Regions from separate parts of the Micromonospora sp. NPDC050397 genome, predicted to be linked through region 1. Evidence: riboswitches for the same ligand, from Rfam matches in the RefSeq annotation. Region 1 holds a riboswitch; each other region holds the start of a gene.
What was found. Region 1 has a riboswitch for cobalamin ahead of ACI2K4_RS29145 (acyl-CoA thioesterase). Riboswitches for the same ligand answer to the same signal wherever they lie in the genome.
Positions count from the first base shown of each region.

Region 2: linked by a shared signal. The riboswitch ahead of ACI2K4_RS24225 (VWA domain-containing protein) and the one ahead of ACI2K4_RS29145 (acyl-CoA thioesterase) in region 1 are both predicted to bind cobalamin.
Region 3: linked by a shared signal. The riboswitch ahead of metE (5-methyltetrahydropteroyltriglutamate--homocysteine S-methyltransferase) and the one ahead of ACI2K4_RS29145 (acyl-CoA thioesterase) in region 1 are both predicted to bind cobalamin.
Region 4: linked by a shared signal. The riboswitch ahead of ACI2K4_RS25925 (ABC transporter substrate-binding protein) and the one ahead of ACI2K4_RS29145 (acyl-CoA thioesterase) in region 1 are both predicted to bind cobalamin.

Region 1 is NZ_JBJDPS010000013.1:30,309-34,762, reverse strand. It holds gene ACI2K4_RS29160 (CbiX/SirB N-terminal domain-containing protein) at 1-279, opposite strand, end outside; gene cobF (precorrin-6A synthase (deacetylating)) at 276-764, opposite strand; gene ACI2K4_RS29150 (LysE family translocator) at 1,114-1,755, opposite strand; gene ACI2K4_RS29145 (acyl-CoA thioesterase) at 1,752-2,270, opposite strand; cobalamin riboswitch at 2,412-2,629, opposite strand; gene ACI2K4_RS29140 (ABC transporter substrate-binding protein) at 2,693-3,598, shown strand; gene ACI2K4_RS29135 (hypothetical protein) at 3,611-3,952, opposite strand; gene ACI2K4_RS29130 (helical backbone metal receptor) at 3,994-4,454, opposite strand, start outside.
Region 2 is NZ_JBJDPS010000007.1:237,231-241,684, reverse strand. It holds gene cobO (cob(I)yrinic acid a,c-diamide adenosyltransferase) at 1-118, opposite strand, end outside; gene ACI2K4_RS24225 (VWA domain-containing protein) at 120-2,189, opposite strand; cobalamin riboswitch at 2,274-2,398, opposite strand; gene ACI2K4_RS24220 (DMT family transporter) at 2,589-3,557, shown strand; gene ACI2K4_RS24215 (SMP-30/gluconolactonase/LRE family protein) at 4,128-4,454, opposite strand, start outside.
Region 3 is NZ_JBJDPS010000001.1:269,105-273,558, forward strand. It holds gene ACI2K4_RS01050 (biotin carboxylase N-terminal domain-containing protein) at 1-527, shown strand, start outside; gene metE (5-methyltetrahydropteroyltriglutamate--homocysteine S-methyltransferase) at 601-2,865, opposite strand; cobalamin riboswitch at 2,982-3,198, opposite strand; gene ACI2K4_RS01060 (ribonucleotide-diphosphate reductase subunit beta) at 3,240-4,259, opposite strand; gene ACI2K4_RS01065 (ribonucleoside-diphosphate reductase subunit alpha) at 4,297-4,454, opposite strand, start outside.
Region 4 is NZ_JBJDPS010000009.1:181,667-186,120, forward strand. It holds gene ACI2K4_RS25910 (acetamidase/formamidase family protein) at 1-34, shown strand, start outside; gene ACI2K4_RS25915 (SAM-dependent methyltransferase) at 92-898, opposite strand; gene ACI2K4_RS25920 (lipopolysaccharide biosynthesis protein) at 1,254-2,567, shown strand; cobalamin riboswitch at 2,710-2,888, shown strand; gene ACI2K4_RS25925 (ABC transporter substrate-binding protein) at 2,981-3,940, shown strand; gene ACI2K4_RS25930 (FecCD family ABC transporter permease) at 4,033-4,454, shown strand, end outside.

The DNA.
Region 1 (4,454 bases):
GTCGGCCCGGCTGGTGGCCCAGTCGGCGTGGGCGCGGCGGAGCCAGACGTCGAGGCGCCGGTCGGGCGGCAGGTGGGTCGGAACGAGTACGACCTCGGTGGCCTCCTGCTCTTGAGCGGCGTCGAGCGCGTCGTGCAACGACGGCGCCGCCCCGTCCAGGAAACATGCGTGAACCGGTCGGTCCAACGCCCTGGTCACCTCGGCGGCGAGCCGGTGTACGGCATCGTGGCCACCGGTGTGGGTCACCGATCGGGCGACGAGCAGTGTGTGCGTGGTCATGGGGCCTCGTGTCGCGGGTTGCGGCGGAGCAAGTAGGTGTCCATGATCCAGCCGCGTCGTTGTCGGAGTTCACGGCGGGTTTGTTCGATGTGGTCGATGACGTCGCCGAGTTTGCCGGAGACGAGGATCTCGTCGTCCGTGCCGAGGTAGGCGCCCCAGTAGATTTCGATGTTCTCGGCGCGCAGGTTCTTGCAGGCGAGGTCGGCGTCGAGCATGACGACGATGTCGTCGGTGTTGTTCGGCAGTCCCTCGGCGAGTCGGCGTCCGGTGGTGACGTGTACCGGACTGGCGACGCGGTTGAGGGTGATGCGGTGTCGTGCGGCGAGCGCCTGGACGCTGCTGATGCCGGGGATGACGTCGTAGTCGAGGGTGAGTGCGCCACGGGTGATGATGGTTCCGATGACTCTGATGGTGCCGTCGTAGAGGGAGGGGTCGCCCCAGACGAGGAATCCGCCGGTCTGATGCTCGTCGAGCTCGGCGGCGATGATTTATTCGAGGCTGTTCACCCGTTCCTGTCGCCAGTCGTGGACGGCGGTGGGGTATTCCGGCGCGGTTCGGTCGCGGGTCGGATCGGTGACCGTCACGGTGCGGTACCGCTTGTCGTGGATGAAACGTTCGCAGATTCGTCGCCGTGCTTCGGTGAGGTCGGTGGTGGTCGGACCCTTGTTCGAGGACGAAGAACACGTCGACGCTGTTGAGCGCGTTGATGGCCTGGATGGTGAGGAAGTCGGGGTCGCCGACTCCGACACCGATCACCAGTAGTTTGCGCATCAGGTCTCCTTGGGCCGATTCGAGGGGTGAGCTGGCGGTGGCGGATGTGGCTGGCGAGCGGTGTCAGGCGAGGGCGAGACGGATGCCGATCCCGACGAACACGATGGCACTGACGCGATGCAGCACGCGTGCCGTACGGCCGTCGGCGAGGCGTCCGGCGAACCGGCCGGCGGTGATCCCCAGGGCGAGGTCGACCGCGAGCTGGATGGTGACGAAGATGGCTCCGAGTATCAGTAGCTGGGCGGTGACATGACCCCGGCCGGTGTTTACGAACTGGGGCAGGAAGGCGATCGTGAACACGATCATCTTCGGGTTGAGCAGGTTCGTGAGCAGGCCACGTGTGGCGGCTCGGACGAGGTCGACGCCGCCGGTGGTTCCGCTGCCCCACGTTCCGGTCGGGGTGGTGGGGCGTCGTAGGGCGAGGAATCCCAGGATGATCAGGTACGCCGCGCCGGTGTATCGGATGGTCGCGTACAGCATGGGGGAGGCGGCGATGATCGCGGACAGGCCGAGGACGGCGATGGCCACGTGGACGGCTTCGCCGACGGCCACTCCGAGGGCCGCGGCGACGCTGGCCCGGATGCCGTAGCGGGTGGCGTTGGCCAGGACGTAGAGCATGTCCGGGCCGGGGGTGAGCATGAACAGGGTGATCGCGGCCAGGTAACCGGCGAGTGTGCCGACGGAGACGTACCAGGTGAGGCTCATCGGATGTCGGCCTGCGTGGCGAGGGCACGGCGTAGCGCGAGGCGGTGCTCGCGACGGATCTGTGCCTCCTGATAGCGGCGACGATCATCGTCGGTCTCCGGTAGCAGGGCGGGCACGGGTCGGGGTTGACCGGTGTCGTCGACGGCGACCATCACCAGGTGCGCGGTGGCGACGAGAGTCGGTGGTACGGCCCGGTCCCAACGGTCGGCGGTCACCGTGACGGCGACCTCCATGGAGGACCGGCCGGCCCAGGTGATGCGGGCGTCCACGTGAACGACATCGCCGACGCGTACGGCCTGGAGGAACGCGGTTTCGTCGATGGCTGCGGTGACCGCGGGGCCGTCGGAGTGGCGGGCGGCGACGACACCGGCGACCGCGTCGACCAGGTTCAGGATCCGGCCGCCGTGTACGGTGCCCATCAGGTTCGTGTGATGCTGGTCCATGATCTGCGACAGCGTCAGCTGCGAGGCCGACGGGGAGCGTCCGGTGATCGCAGGGCTGGATTCGGTGAGCATGCTGGTGTTCTCCGGGCGGTCGAGGCGTCCCGGAGGAGGGCAGACCGCACCGACCACCCCGAACGTCGCGAAGGCGCGACGCCAGGGCACGCTGGCGCACAGTCCGCCCGGCCCACCCGCGAGGCCGGCGGTGGCGCGCACGGTCGTGCGCGCGGCGCGGGCAGGTCTTCGGACTTGCGGGCGCGACCGGGGTTGACCCCGGTCTCCTACTGGCCGTCGCTTCCCAGACGCTCACGCGTCCAGTGCCTGTGACGGCGGTCGTTCCCGCTCACCGCTGCGGGGCAGTCCCGGACTCTCACCGGGTTCCCTCTTGCGACGCCCGGACGATGCCCGGGCGAACCAGCGCTGAGGCAGATGATAGCCGCCGCCGTCCCGCTTGGTGGAATGGACGTGAGCGGGTTGTGCCTGGTAGGCACGCAGGTGTGCGTATCGTCTCACTGCTACCGGCGGCCACGGACATCGTCGCCATGCTCGGCGCGACCGGCCACTTGCTCGGCCGTACGCACGAGTGCGACTGGCCACCGGGGGAACTCGCCGGCATTCCGGCGGTGACCGTCACCTCCCTGCCGGAGGAACTGACGAGCCGGGAGATCTCGGCGGCGATCAGCGGCGACGCCCACCGGGGGTCATCGGTGTACCAGCTCGACCTTGCCCTGTTGGAGCAGCTACGGCCGGACCTCATCCTGACCCAGGACCTATGCGACGTCTGCGCGGTCTCCTACGGCCGGGTCAACGACGCGGTCAGGATGATCGATCTGGATACCAGGGTCATGTCCCTGGAGGCCAGGACCATCGGCGGGATCCTCGATACGGTCGACGCCGTGGCCGCGCTCACCGGCACCGAGAGTAGAGCCGGTGAGATCCGGGTGGATGCTGAGCGCCGCCTGTCCGCGCTGCCCGGACCGGTTCCCGGCTCCCCGTCGGTGCTGTTCGTTGAGTGGCTCGATCCGCTGATGCCCGGCGGGCACTGGGTGCCCGAACAGGTCACCTACGCCGGTGGCCGTCCTTCGCTGCTCGGGCCGGGGGCACACAGCATCCCGCAGCCGTGGTCGGTGGTGTCGGACCTGGCTCCCGACGTGGTGGTGCTCGGACCCTGCGGGTTCACCCCCGAGCGCACCTTCGACGAGCTGTCGGTGGCGACCGCGCAGTCCGGCTGGGCCGAACTGCCGGCGGTCCGTGACGGGCAGGTGTGGGTGGTCGACGGGCCCGCCTACTTCAACCGCCCCGGCCCCAGGGTCATCGACGGGGCGGAGATCCTCGCCGCCATCCTGGCCGGGCGCCCCGACGATCGCGCGTGGCGGGCCGGTGAGGCTTTCGCAGCTCGGTGAACCGGGTCGTTGTCAGTCCGTGCCGGGTGACCCTGGCCGGAAGATCCTGGGACCCAGCGTCGCCGGAGCAGGAGCGGCGCCGGGCCCTCCGGTGTTGATCCAGGTGGTGACCGCGTCGACGGTCGCCTCGTCGAGGACGTCGCTGACCCAGACCGGCCTCGCTCCGCGTCGTCGGGCGCCCGGTGACGGTTGTACGACCACCACGTTCGAGCGTTCACACACCCCGAGGCAGTCGCTCACGCGTACCCGGTGATGGTCGCCGGCCGCGTTCCGCAACCGTTCCAGTTGGTTGTCGTGCTCGACTCCCGGATGCTTGCGGCTACTGCCGCAGCAGCAGTCGCGGCAGACCGTCACCGTGCACCCGGTGACTCGCGGCACCGGAGGGATCATGGCGGTCACTTTCGCCCCGCTGCGGTGACCGGTTCGGCGAGTTGGGCCGTCAGGATCTCCCGGGCCTCGGCCAGCGATGGTCCGTACCAGGTCAGATGACGACCGGAGATCAGGGCACAAGCCAGACCGGGGAAGGCCTCGGGCCCGTCACCGACGGCGAACGGGTACGGCTCGTCCGGCAGCACGATCAGATCGGGCTTGAGGGCACGCATCTCCTCCAGGCTCGGGCGGGGATACCTGTCGTCCGTCGTGTCGTACAGGTTGCACAGGCCGAGGCGGTGCAAAACATCGGAGGCGAAGGTGTCTCCACCGGCTACCACCCACGGGCGGCGCCACACCGGGACGATCGCACCGCGTGGTGACAACGCTGGCCGAGTGGCGGACCAGGCGGCGCGGGCGGCGCGCAGCCACCCGGGTTCCTCGGGCTGCCCGAGGTCGCGAAGCAGGCCGCCCAACTCGTCAAGCG
Region 2 (4,454 bases), on a different contig from region 1:
ACGCGGCGGTCGACTTGCCCTTACCCTGGCCGGTGTGTACGGCCAGGACCGGTTGCCGGCGCCGCTCGCGGGTGGTGAGACCGTCGTCGGGTACCTGTTCCGGCTTGCCCTGGGGCATGTCAGGCCGCCTTTCGGAGAGTGTGCAGCGCGTCCAGCGGGACGCAGTCGGCATCCAGCGCGGTGGCCAGCCGTCGGGCCAGGCCGAGCCGGATCGGCCCGGACTCGCAGTCGACCACCACCGAGGCGACCTCGGCCAGCGCCGGGACCACGGTCAACGGGTCCGGGCCGCTGGTCGCCCGCCCGTCGGTGACCACGACCAGCAGCGGGCGGCGGCGTGGGTCGCGGCGACGCTCGCTGTCCAGGGTCCGGGCGGCCTGGCGCAGCCCGGCGGCGAGCGGGGTCCGGCCGCCGGTGCGCAGCTCGGCGAGGCGGAGCACGCCGACCTCGTGGCTGGCGGTCGGCTCCAGCACCGTACTCGCCCCGGTGCCCCGGAACGTGATCATTCCGATCTTGTCCCGCCGCTGGTAGGCGTCACGGAGCAGGGAGAGGACGGCGGTCTTCACCACCCGCATCCGGCGGCGGGCCGCCATCGAGCCGGAGGCGTCCACCACGAACAGCACCAGGTTCGCCTCGCGGCCGACGTGCACCGCCTCGCGCAGGTCCCCGGCCGCGACCGAGCGGGCACCCCGACGGGCCGCGGCGAGCAGGGTGGCGGGCAGGTGCACGCTGGTCAGCCGCCCGGTCGGCAGCCGGGCGCCGACCACCCGGCCACGCCGGGCGTACGCCGGGGAGCGGCGCCCGGCGTGCGCCCCGGCGCCTCGTCCGCGTACGGCCAGCGCCCTGGTCCGGTACGGGCTGGTCGCCGCGACCGCCGGCTGGTTGCCGGCGCCGGCCTGCTCGGGTTGCTGCTCCGGCGATGCCTGCTGGTCCGGGCCGGTCGACTTCGGTCCGGACCCGGGTGGCGGTGCGGTGTCCGGCGTGTCGGAGCGGTCCGGGACCTGCTCCGGTCCGGCCGGTGGACGGCCGCCGCCGGGACCGTTCGGAGGTCCGTTCGGAGGGCCGTCCGGAGGGCCGTCCGTCGGGTCGGACGGGTTGTCGCCGGGTGGGTTGTCGCCGGGACCGCCGTCGGAGCCGTCGTCCGGTCCGGCCGGCGGCTCGGGCTCCGGGTCCGCGTCGCCGCCGTGCTGCCGGAGCAGTTCCTCCAGCTTCTCCTGGTCGGTGCCGGGCGGGTCCAGCGGGTCCCGGCGCCGACGGTGTGGCAGGGCCAGCCTCGCGGCGGCGGCCACGTCGTCGGCGGTGACCCTGTCCCGGTCGTGCCAGGCGGCGAGTGCCACGGCGGTCCGGGCCACCACGATGTCCGCGCGGAGCCCGTCGACCCCGTACGCGAGACAGATCGTGGCGATCCGGTCCAACTCGGCGTCGGGCAGCCGGACCGAGGGCAACCGCAGTCGGGCGACGGCGATCCGCCCGGCGAGTACGGCGTCCTCCTCCACCCAGCGCGCCACGAACCCCACCGGATCGGTCTCGTACGCGAGCCGACGGCGTACCACCTCGGCCCGCGAGCCCGCGTCGCGCGGGGCGGCCACCGCCACCACCAGCCCGAACCGGTCCACGAGTTGCGGGCGGGGCTCCCCCTCCTCCGGGTTCATCGTGCCGACCAGCAGGAAGCGGGCGGCGTGCTTGACCGACACCCCGTCCCGCTCGACGTGTGCGCGTCCCATCGCGGCGGCGTCGAGCAGCAGGTCGACCAGGTGGTCCGGGAGCAGGTTGACCTCGTCGACGTAGAGCACCCCGCGATGGGCGGCGGCGAGCAGGCCCGGCTCGAACGCCTTCACCCCGTCGGCGAGCGCGCGTTGCAGGTCCAGGGTGCCGACCACCCGGTCCTCGGTGGCGCCGACCGGCAACTCGACCAGGGTGGCGCGGCGGCGTACGGCGGCGGCGCCGGGCTCGTGCGGGCCGTCCGGGCACGCCGCGTCAGGATTGACCGGGTCGCAGGCGAACCGGCAGCCACGTACCACGTCGACGTCGGGAAGCAGCCCGGCGAGGGCCCGTACGATGGTCGACTTCGCGGTGCCCTTCTCGCCGCGTACCAGCACCCCGCCGATCGCCGGGGAGACCGCGTTGAGCAGCAGGGCCAGTCGCAGGTCGGGCAGGCCGACAACGGCGGAGAACGGGTACGGCGGGGTCATCGCCCACTCAGGCGCGCAGAAGCCATGCTCATGTCCCTTCCGCGGGTGTCCACGCCCGCGTTGGCTGGGTGGTGCGAGCGGTCGGAGTCTCCTGACTCCCGGATCGACGCTTCCCCCCGACCTTCCGGCCGTTCGGCCGTGGCCCGTACGTGAGAGGTCACTCCCCGGTCACAGTGGCGGGACCGTCCCGGACTCGCACCGGGTTCCTCCGCGCACCGCTCGTGCTGGCCATGCTGTCCCACCGACCGGCCCCCCGTCAACGTGACCACCACGACGGCACCACCTCACGCCACCCCCACCCCGCCCCTCACGCCCCGCCCCTCACGCCGCGCCCCGCCCCTCACCCGATCGATCATGAAGTTGTCGCACGGATGGCGGACGAACCCCTGCGATAACTTCATGGTCAACAATTTTGGGCGGGGGTGCGTGGTGGGGCGCGGGAGTTGGGGGCGGTTGCTGCTGCTGGCACTGATCTGGGGCTCCGGATTTCTCTGGATCAAGCTGGCGCTGCGGGGGTTCACCCCGGTCCAGATCACCATCGTCCGGCTCCTGCTCGGAGCGGCGGTGCTGGCACCCATCGCACTGGCGCGAAGAATGCCCGTTCCGTCCGGGAGCCGAACCTGGTTCCACCTCGTGGTGGCGGCCCTGCTCGCCAACGTCGTGCCGTACACCCTGTTCGGGATCGGGCAGCAGACGATCGACTCGAACATCGCCGGCGTACTGAACGCCACCACGCCACTGTGGACGGTGGTGATCGCGCTGCTCGCCGGCGGCGAGCAGCGGGTGACCCTGGGACGGGCGAGCGGTCTCGCGGCCGGCTTCGCCGGGACGGTGCTGATCTTCACACCGTGGGAGTCGGCGACCGACGTGGCGAGCTGGGCGGGTCTCGCCTGCCTCGCCGCTTCCGCGAGTTACGGCGCCGGATACGTCTACATGGGTCGCTACCTCACCGGCCGGAACATCCCGCCGATTATGCTGTCCGCCTGCCAACTGGCGGCCGGCGCCGCCGTACTCGCGCTCGCCCTGCCCTTCGGCGGGCTGACCGCGCCGAACTGGAGCGCGGTGCCGGTCGGCAGTCTCCTCGTCCTCGGCACGGTCGGCACCGGACTGGCGTACGTGCTGAACTACCGACTCATCGGCGATCTCGGGTCGACCGCCGCCTCCACCACCACGTACCTCCTGCCGGTGGTCGCGGTGGTGCTCGGCGCGCTCGTCCTGGCCGAGCCGGTCACCCTACCGATGCTCGCCGGCATGGCCCTGGTCCTGACCGGGATCACCCTCGCCCAACGACGGGCCCCCGCTGCCGTCGCACCGCCGAGGACACCGCTTGCCACACCTCGGGAGAACCCCCGCGGCCTGCCGGAGTGACGTTCCGGGCAGGGCTTTCGCAGCCCACCTGGGATCGGATCTCGGGGCCAGGGGCCGTGACCTGTCCGGCAAGAGAAAGGTTCCAATCAGCATTGCCGGTATTCGACAGATCGCTCTCCGAAAGGTCCAGGGAACAGCAACCGGTCATGTTTTCACCATGCGGGAAACCGGGTCAGGGGTGAATACGGCATTCATCCACACTCACTCCGTGGAGATGCTTTCCAACCCCGACGCACGATCCGTACCGTAGCGAGTGGGCAATTAACGAAACGGACGGCACCCGCGCCAACGGATGCCGTCCTACTGACTCCAATTCGGCCCTCACGAAGCCCAACTGAAGGAGTTCCTATGACCGTACCAAACGGCGCTCCCGCTAGCCAGGACCAGCGGGGAGTCGATCCGCCACGAGCCGTCTCGTACATCGAGGCCGTCGGACGCCTTCTCTTGGCAGTCGCCTCCTTCGTCGCGGCAGTCACTCCTGTCGTCCTTGAACTGATCTGAACCCGCGAATCCTGCCGGCCTGAACCCGACAAACCTGCTGGCATGCCGCTCACGGACGTTGGCGCGGAATCAGTGCTCGATTTTCGCGCCAACTTCATGAGCAACAGATTGTGCCGGGATACCGGTGATCTCGACGTCCACCGCCAGGAGGGCACCGTCCAGCGGGCCTCGGGGATGCAGGGCGTGGTGCGCGCTGGTTATGAAGAGGCGACGCAGGTCTGGGCCGCCGAGGCAGACGCTGGTCGGTTGGGCTACCGGCAGGCGCAGTTCGCGCTCCAGGGTGCCGTCGGGGCGGTAGCGGCGGACCGCGTAACCACCCCAGAGGGCGACCCAGAGGTGTCCCGCCGCGTCGACCGTCATGCCGTCGGGCGCCCCCTCGGCTCCGGCGAGCCGGAG
Region 3 (4,454 bases), on a different contig from region 1:
CGAACCTGTCCGGGTTCGACGGCTCGCCGGAGTCGATGCGCAAGCTCCAACTGGAGTACGGGGCCGAGATCGGCCGGGCGATCGTCAACTTCGACGGCCCGATCGTCTTCTGCGTGATCTCCCGCTACCACGGCGGCGCGTTTGTGGTCTTCTCCAAGGCGCTCAACCCGAACATGACCGTGCTGGCGCTGGAGGGCTCGTTCGCCTCGGTGCTCGGCGGCGCCCCGGCGGCGGCGGTGGTCTTCTCCGGCGAGGTGAACAACCGCACCGCGACCGACCCACGGGTGGTCGAGTTGCAGGCGAGCGTGCTCGCGGCCAGCGGCGCCGAGCGGGCGACGCGCAACGCCCAGCTCGCCGAGGTGCAGTCCGCCGTACGGGCGGAGAAGCTCGGCGAGGTCGCCGCCGAGTTCGACCGGGTGCACAGCATCCAGCGCGCGGTCGAGGTCGGCTCGGTGGACGCGATCGTCGGCGCGGCCGAGCTGCGGCCGCGCATCATCGAGGCGATCGAGCGCGGCCTGGGGCACTGACCGGACCGGCACCGGAGGACTGCTCCGTCGGTTCGGGTGGTTGGGGCGGCGGGGGTCGCCGCCCCAACCGGGCTCAGGCGAGCGTGAGCCGTATCTCGGCGGCGCCGGCCACGAGGTGACGCAGGGCCTGTTCGACCTCGGCGTACCCACGGGTCTTCAGCCCGCAGTCCGGGTTGACCCAGAGCCGGTCCGGCGGCACTGCGGCAACGGCGCGACGTAGCGCGTCGGTGACCTCGCTCTGTTCGGGTACGCGTGGCGAGTGGATGTCGTACACCCCGGGGCCGACCCCGCGGGCATATCCGGCGGCGTGCAGATCGTCGAGGATCTCCATCTTCGACCGGGACGCCTCGATGCTGGTGACGTCGGCGTCGAGAGCGTCGATCGCGGGCAGCACCTCGCCGAACTCGGAGTAGCACAGGTGGGTGTGGATCTGCGTGGCGTCGGCGACCCCGCTGGTGGCGAGCCGGAAGGCGGCGACCGCCCAGTCGAGGTACGCCCGCTGCTCGACCCGGCGCAGCGGCAGCCTCTCCCGCAGCGCGGGTTCGTCGACCTGGATCACCCGGATACCGGCCGCCTCCAGGTCACGGGCCTCGTCGCGCAGCGCGAGGGCGATCTGGTTGGCGGTGTCTGCCAGGGGTTGGTCGGTCCGGACGAACGACCATGCCAGGATCGTCACCGGTCCGGTGAGCATGCCCTTCACCGGTCGACTGGTCAGCGACTGAGCGTAGGTGGACCAGCCGACGGTCATCGGGCCGCTCCGGGCCACGTCGCCGTAGACGATCGGCGGCCGTACGCACCGCGAGCCGTACGACTGCACCCAGCCGTTGGCCGTGGCGGCGAACCCGTCGAGCTGTTCGCCGAAGTACTGCACCATGTCGTTGCGCTCCGGCTCGCCGTGCACCAGCACGTCCAGCCCGAGTCGTTCCTGTAGCGCGATGACGTGCGCGACCTCGGCCCGCATCCGTTCCGTGTAGCCGGCGTCGTCGAGTCGTCCGGCCCGGTGCGCCGCACGGGCCCGACGCAGTTCCGGGGTCTGCGGGAAGGACCCGATGGTCGTGGTGGGCAGCGCCGGCAGGTTCAGCCGGGACCGCTGCGCGGCGGCGCGCTGCGGGTACGGCCCGCGACGTACGTGTTCGGGGCGGAGCGCGTCGAGCCGGGCGCGAACGGCGTTGTCCCGCCAGGCCGCCGGTGCGGCGGGCACGGGCGCGGGGAGCGCCGCGACGCCGTCGCGCAGGGCCCGGCCGAGGGCGACCACCTCGTCCACCTTCTGCCGGGCGAACGCGAGCCGGGCGCGTAGGTCGTGGTCGAGGTCGGGTTCGGCGGCCAGGTCGACCGGCACGTGCAGCAGCGAACACGACGTGGACACCGCGACGTGGTCGGCCAGGCCGGTCAGCGCGGCACCGGTCGCGGTGGCGGCGCGCAGGTCGGTACGCCAGACGTTGCGACCGTCGACCAGCCCGGCGACGATCGTCCTGCCCCGCAGCGGACCGGCGGCGGCGAGCCGGGCGAGGTCGCCGGGCCCGGCGACCAGGTCGATGCCGACCGCTTCTACCGGCGTGTCGAGCAGGGCCGGCAGCGCGTCGCCGAGTTCACCGAAGTAGGACGCGACAAAGAGCTCCGGCCGGTGCTCCGTCGCGCCGAGCCGGCGGTACGCCGCACGCAGCGCGTCGATCTCGTCCGGGGTGCGGTCGGCGACGTACCCGGGCTCGTCGAGTTGGACCCAGGCGACCCCGGCGTCGGCGAGGGTGCCGAGGAGGTCGGCGTAGACCGCGACGAGATCGTCGAGCCGGTCGAACGGCCGGAACCCCTCCGGGGCGTCCTCGGTGGACTTGGCCAGCAGGAGGAACGTCGCCGGGCCGACCAGCACCGGTCGGGTCGGGACACCGAGCGCCTCGGCCTCGGCGTGTTCGCGTACCGATTTGTCCGGGCGGGCGGTGAAGACGGTGTCCGGGCCGATCTCCGGCACCAGGTAGTGGTAGTTGGTGTCGAACCACTTCGTCAGCTCCAGGGCCGGCTCCCGCGCCGTCCCCCGGGCCATGGCGAAGTAGGTGTCCAGGTCGTCGAGGTCGAGGCGACGGAAGCGGTCCGGCACCGCGTCGACCAGGACGCAGGTGTCGAGCATCTGGTCGTAGTAGGAGAACGTGTTGGACGGGACGGCGCCCAGACCGGCGTCACGCAGGGTGCGCCAGACGTCGGCGCGCAGGCCGGCGGCGGTCCGCTCCAGGGTGGCCGCGTCGGTCCGGCCGCCCCAGTAGGACTCGACGGCCTGCTTGAGCTCCCGGTGCGGACCGATACGGGGATAGCCGAGCACGGTGCTCAGCCCGAACGGTGTGGTCACGAGACGGGTGTCCTTCCCTCGAGGTCGGCCGACGGCCACCCGGGAGGACACGGCAGGGCACGGTACGACGACCGGCCTCGCCCTGGCCCTCCCGAGGGGCCGACGGCGGCGCACGCGGACGCGTACGCGGTGCGGGCAGGTCTTCGGACTCGCGGGCGCGACCGGTGCGACCCGGTCTCCTACTGGCCGTCGCTTCCCAGACGCGTACGCGTCCAGTGCGTATGACGGCGGTCGTTCCCACTCACCGCTGCGGGGCAGTCCCGGTTTTGCACCGGGTTCCCTCTTACGACGCCCCGCCGCGAAGCGGGGCGAACCAGCACTGTCGGCCATCGTACGGCGTCCGGTCGGTTCGCCCCACCCGCCACGGGTACGTGTCAGAAGTCGTCGTCGAAGCTGACCGTGCCGCTCACCCCGACCTGGTACGCCGACACCCGGCGCTCGAAGAAGTTCGACAGCTCCTGTACGTCCTGCAACTCCATGAACGCGAACGGGTTCTTCGACCCGTACAGCGGGGCGATGTCGAGTTGGGCGAGCCGCCGGTCGGCGACGTGTTGGAGGTATTCGCGCATGTCCGGCAGGGAGAGCCCGGAGACGCCCTGTTCGAGCAGGTCCTCGGCGAACTGCACCTCGCACTCGACCGCCTCGGCGAGCATGTCGCGTACCTGCTGGCGCATCTCGTCGTCGAACAGGTCGGGTTCCTGCTGGCGGACCGTGTCGACGACGTCGAAGGCGAACGCCATGTGCATCGACTCGTCGCGGAACACCCAGTTGGTGCCGGAGGCGAGCCCGTGCAGCAGTCCCCGGGAGCGCAGGAAGTAGACGTACGCGAACGCGCCGTAGAAGAAGAGCCCCTCGATGCAGGCGGCGAAGCAGATCAGGTTGAGCAGGAACGCCCGCCGGTCGTCGCGGCTCCTCAGCTCCCGCAGCTCGAAGACCGAGTCGATCCAGCGGAAGCAGAACTCGGCCTTGCGGCGGATCGACGGGATGCTCTCGATCGCGTCGAAGGCGGCGAACCGTTCGGCCTCGTCCGGCACGTAGGTGTCGAGCAGGTTCAGGTAGAACTGGACGTGCACCGCCTCCTCGAACAGTTGCCGGGACAGGTAGAGCCGGCCCTCCGGGGAGTTCACGTGCTGGTAGAGGTTGAGCACCAGATTGTTGGCGACGATGGTGTCACCGGTGGCGAAGAAGGCGACCAGCCGGCTGACCAGGTGCCGTTCGGCCGGGGTGAGCCGGGTCAGGTCGGCCAGGTCGGAGTGCAGGTCCACCTCCTCGACGGTCCAGGTGTTCTTGATCGCGTCCCGGAACCGGTCGAAGAAGTGCGGGTAACGCATCGGTCGCAGGGTCAGGTCCATGCCGGGGTCGAGCAACATCCCGGTCTTTTCCGTACGGGTCATCGGGTCGCCTTACCTTCCGTTGGTGGCCGGGATCGGGTTACTGGCACGCGTCGCACGACTCGGGGTTCTCCAGCGAGCAGGCGACCGCCTCGGGGTCGGCGACCGCGGGACGGTCGATCGCGACGGTGGCCTGCTGGATCCGGGTGGCGGGACGGGACCGCAGGTAGTACGTCGTCTTCAGACCCGACTTCCAGG
Region 4 (4,454 bases), on a different contig from region 1:
CATCCCGAAGAGCGTCTTCGTGGGCCGCCGCTGACCCTCCCCCGGCCGGTTGGGACAGCGGCGGCCGAACGGTCGCCGCTGTCCCAACCGCTCACGGCTTGCGCGCTATGCCACCGGCCATCAGGCGTTCGGCCACGGTCAGCTCGTGGTCGATCGGGGACTCCGGCCGCCATTCGGGTAGGGAGACCAGGCCGGGCTCGACCATCTCCAGGTCCCCGAAGAAGCCCTGGAGTTCGGGCAGGGTCCGGAACCGCCCGGTGCCCAGCACGCTGAGATATGTCTCCTCGAGTGCGGCGGCCTCGGGGAAGGAGGCGCAGAAGCTGGTCATGAACAGGTGACTGCCGGAGGGCACCGCGTCCATGTACGCCTTGGCCACGCCGCGCGGGTCCTCGCTGTCGTGCAGGTGGTGCAGAATGCCGACGAGGAGCACGCCGACCGGCTGGGAGAAGTCGATGAAACGGTGGACCTCGGGGTCGTCGAGTACGGCCTGCGGGTCCCGCAGGTCGGCCGTCACCACGGTGGTGTTCTCGTTCTCCACCAGCAGAGCCCGGCCGTGGGCCAGCACGATCGGGTCGTTGTCGACGTAGACGACCCGGGCCTCCGGCGCCGAGCGCTGTGCGACCTGGTGGGTGTTCTCCCGCGTCGGCAACCCCGAGCCGAGGTCCATGAACTGCCGGATTCCGGCCTCCTCGACCAGGTAGCGGACGCCTCGGCTGAGAATCTGCCGGTTGTAGGCGGCCACCTCGGGAAGCTGCGGAACAATCTTGAGCATCTCGCCCACAACCGCGCGGTCGATCGCGAAGTTGTCCTTGCCCCCGAGAACCACATCGTAGGCGCGCGCGATGCTGGGCTTCGAGGGGTCGATACCGGCAGATGCCGGTCGGTCCGGTGCCGCCATGAATCCTACTTTCGCAACGTCTCGGTCCTGGCCTGGTCCGGTGATCCTAGAGGAAGCCGGCCACACCCGCGGGTCGCTCACCAGCCACTGTGGACATGGCCCTGGTTGTCGAGACTCAGGCCGTACAACTCGGGGTAGAACCGCTCCGGCCGCCAACGGCCGGTTCGGCGACCAGGTCGAGGGTGCCGTAGACCACGAGGCGGTCCCGGGAGAGGAATGATCCTAGAGCCGGTGTCGAGCTCCGGGGGCGTGGCCGACCTCGTCCCGCGAACGGCGATGGCTCGACGGCCAACCGCCGTCCCGCACGGGTCGTGCCGAACGCACCCCGGGGCCGGCGTTGCGTAGAGTACGGGTCGTGCCAACCACGGCCGGCGTGCCGACCGGTGACACCGCCGACGTCCGCCCCACGAACCCGGGGACCGGAGTCCGTGGTCTCGCCAGGAACTCGGCGATCGCGGCCGGCGCCGTTGTCGCCAACGGGCTGCTGAGCGCGGCGATCCTGGCACTGTGCGCGTCGTTCGGGCAGACGGACGAGATCGCGGCGTACACGGTGATGACGTCAGCGCTGGCGTTTGTCATCATCGGCGCCAGCGGCGGGTCGGCCCTGCTGTACCTCAACGGCACCGAGGAACAGCGCACCCTCGTACGGAGCCAGTGGGCCCTGGTGGTGGTACCCGCCGTACTCGTCGGCGCGCTGGTCATCGGCGAGTTCTACGCCGGCCGGGGATACAGCGCCACCGCGCTGGTGGCGGCCGGTGTGGTGGCGCTCGGCAACGGTGTCGCACAGTTGCAGATCGCCGACTTCAACCGGCGGATGCGGTTCCTGGCCACCGCCGTGCTGATGTGCGGCAGCAAGGCCGCTTCGCTGGTGATGGTCCTGGTCGGGGTCCCGCTCACGATCGCGCTCGCCACCGCCGGGCTGGCCCAGCTCGTCGTCGGCGAACTCGTCCTCGGTCGGGACGGTTCGCTGCGGCGCGCGCGGTTCCGGGAGCTGTCACTGCGGCGCGCCTTCGCCGGATACCGGTCCAGCCGGCACCTGTTCGGCTTCGCCCTCGGCGAGCTGTACGTGGCACGGTACGCCACCCTCGTGCTGTCGCTGGTCGCGACGCCCACGGTGATGGGCAGCTTCGGGGCGCTCGTCACCGCGTACCAGGCGATCGGTGGTGTCGTACAGTCGGCGTTGCAGGTGCCGATGGTGGCGCGTACCCGCAACCGGTTGGGTCTCGAATCCGCGAGGCACCCGGCGCACTTCTCGGTGGCGATGGCACTGGTCTGCGCGGTCCCGATGGCGATCGCGGTCGCCGGGCTCGCGCCCTGGCTCACCGGTACGCTGCTGTCCCTGCCGCACCGGGAGGCCGCCACCTGGCTGGCCGTGTTCATGCTGGCGCTGCCGTTCCTGGCGGTCAGCCGGGCGCTGATGTTCAACTGGATCGGCGACGGCGACTTCGCCCGCGCGACGAGGGCCATGGCCGTGCTCGCGGTGATCCTGACCATCACGGTCACGTTCGGCGTACCACGGTTCGGGCCGCTCGGCGCCGCCACCGCCACCGCCGCGGCCGAGGTGGCCGCCCTCGCGGTCATCCTGCTGCTCGCGCGCCGGTCGGCCGGCTCGGGTCCGCTCGCCGGGACGTCGCCGGCCGACGGTCAGCGGCCCCGGCCGAACGGGTGACGGTCGAACAGACGTCGGTACGCGAGACGGACGCCCCCACCGGGTCACGGGCGGTCGCCAACCGCTTCCGGTACGGCCCGCGACGGGGCGCCGGGGACGACGGACATGGTGTTCGTCATATGGCACGCGTTGTCCGATGACGCTATGTTGTCGCTGCCGTGGTGCTCGGGAAGCCGGTGGGATACCGGCGCGGCCCTCGCCACTGTGATCGGGAAGTCTCCGGCCCTCGTCGTACGAGGTCACTGGGCACCAGCCTGGGAAGGCCGGCCGGAGACGCGTTTCCCGGCAGCCAGGAGACCGGCCACGGCACACGTACCGACCCGTCCACGAGGTGCTGGAAGGTGGTCCCTGTGCGCCTGCGCGCGATGCGGCCCCGTATGTCCTGGCGTGCTGTCACGCCACTGTCCGCCGTGATGATCTTCACATTGCTGGTCGCCGGCTGCGCCGGAACCGGGGACACCCCGTCCGGGGCGGCGTCGGCCGCACCGGTCACGCTCACCAACTGCGGCCTGCCCGTGCAGGTCACCCAGCCACCGTCGCGGGTGGTCACGCTGAACCAGGCCGCGACGGAGATCATGCTGGCACTGGGTCTACAGGACCGGATGATCGGCACCGCGTACCTCGACGACACCATCCTGCCGGAGTACGCCGACGCGTACCAGAAGATCCCGGTGCTGGCCAAGGAGTACCCGTCGAAGGAAAAGCTGATCGAGGCCGCCCCGGACTTCGTCTACGCCTCGTTCGCCAGCGCGTTCAGCGACGAGGGCGTCGGTGAACGGGACACCTACACCGGTCTGCGCGTCGGCACGTACCTCTCGCCGGCCGGCTGCCCGAAGGAGACCCGCCCGTCCCCGCTCACCGTCGACCACGTGTTCGGCGAGATCCGCGACGTAGCGGCGATCTTCGGAGTGCCGGAACGGGCGACCGCGCTGATCGACGCGCAGAAGTCCCGGATCACCTCGGCCGCCTCCGGCGTCCGGGACGCGAAGGACATCTCGGTGCTCTGGTGGGACGCCGGAACCGACGCGCCGAGCGTCGGCGCCTGCTGTGGGGCACCGCAGCTCATCATGTCGGCGGTCGGGGTGACCAACAAGTTCACCGACCTCACCGGTAGCTGGGGCGACACGAGCTGGGAGAAGGTCGTCGAACGCAACCCGGACGTCATCGTCCTCGTCGACGCCGAGTGGGACCGGGCCACCGCCAAACAGGAATTCCTCGCCGGCAACGCCGCCCTGCGGGACCTACCGGCCGTCAAGGACAAACGGTTCGTCGTCATCCCGTTCTCCGAAACCAGCGCCGGGGTCCGCAACGTCCTGGGCATCGAGCACCTGGCCCAGGGACTCACCGCACTGCCGGCCCGGGTGACGCGCTGACCACCACGACCACTCCACGCCCGGCGCCGACGGCGGCGCCGGGCCGGGCGCGCGTCCTGGGCGGCACCGCACTGGTCGTCGCGTTGACCGGCATGCTCGGGCTCTCGATCGGCGCCGCGGTCACCGTCGGACCGGCCGACCTCTCCCTCGGCACCGTGTGGGCGGTGATCGGCGACCACCTGGGCGTGTTCCGTTCCGACGTGCCGCTGCTGCGGGACCACATCGTCTGGCAGATCCGCCTACCCCGGGTGCTGCTCGCCGCCACCGTCGGCGCCGGACTCGCCGCCGTCGGGGCGGTGATGCAGACCCTGACCCGCAACGCGCTCGCCGACCCGTACCTGCTCGGCGTCTCCTCCGGAGCGTCCCTCGGTGCGGTCACCGTCACCGTCACCGGACTCGGGTCGGCGGTCTGGTCCCTGACCGGCGGCGCGTTCACCGGCGCGCTCGCGGCGTTCGCCCTGGTCATCGCCGCCGCGACCAGCCGGGGCGGCCGGCTCGCACCGACCCGGATGAT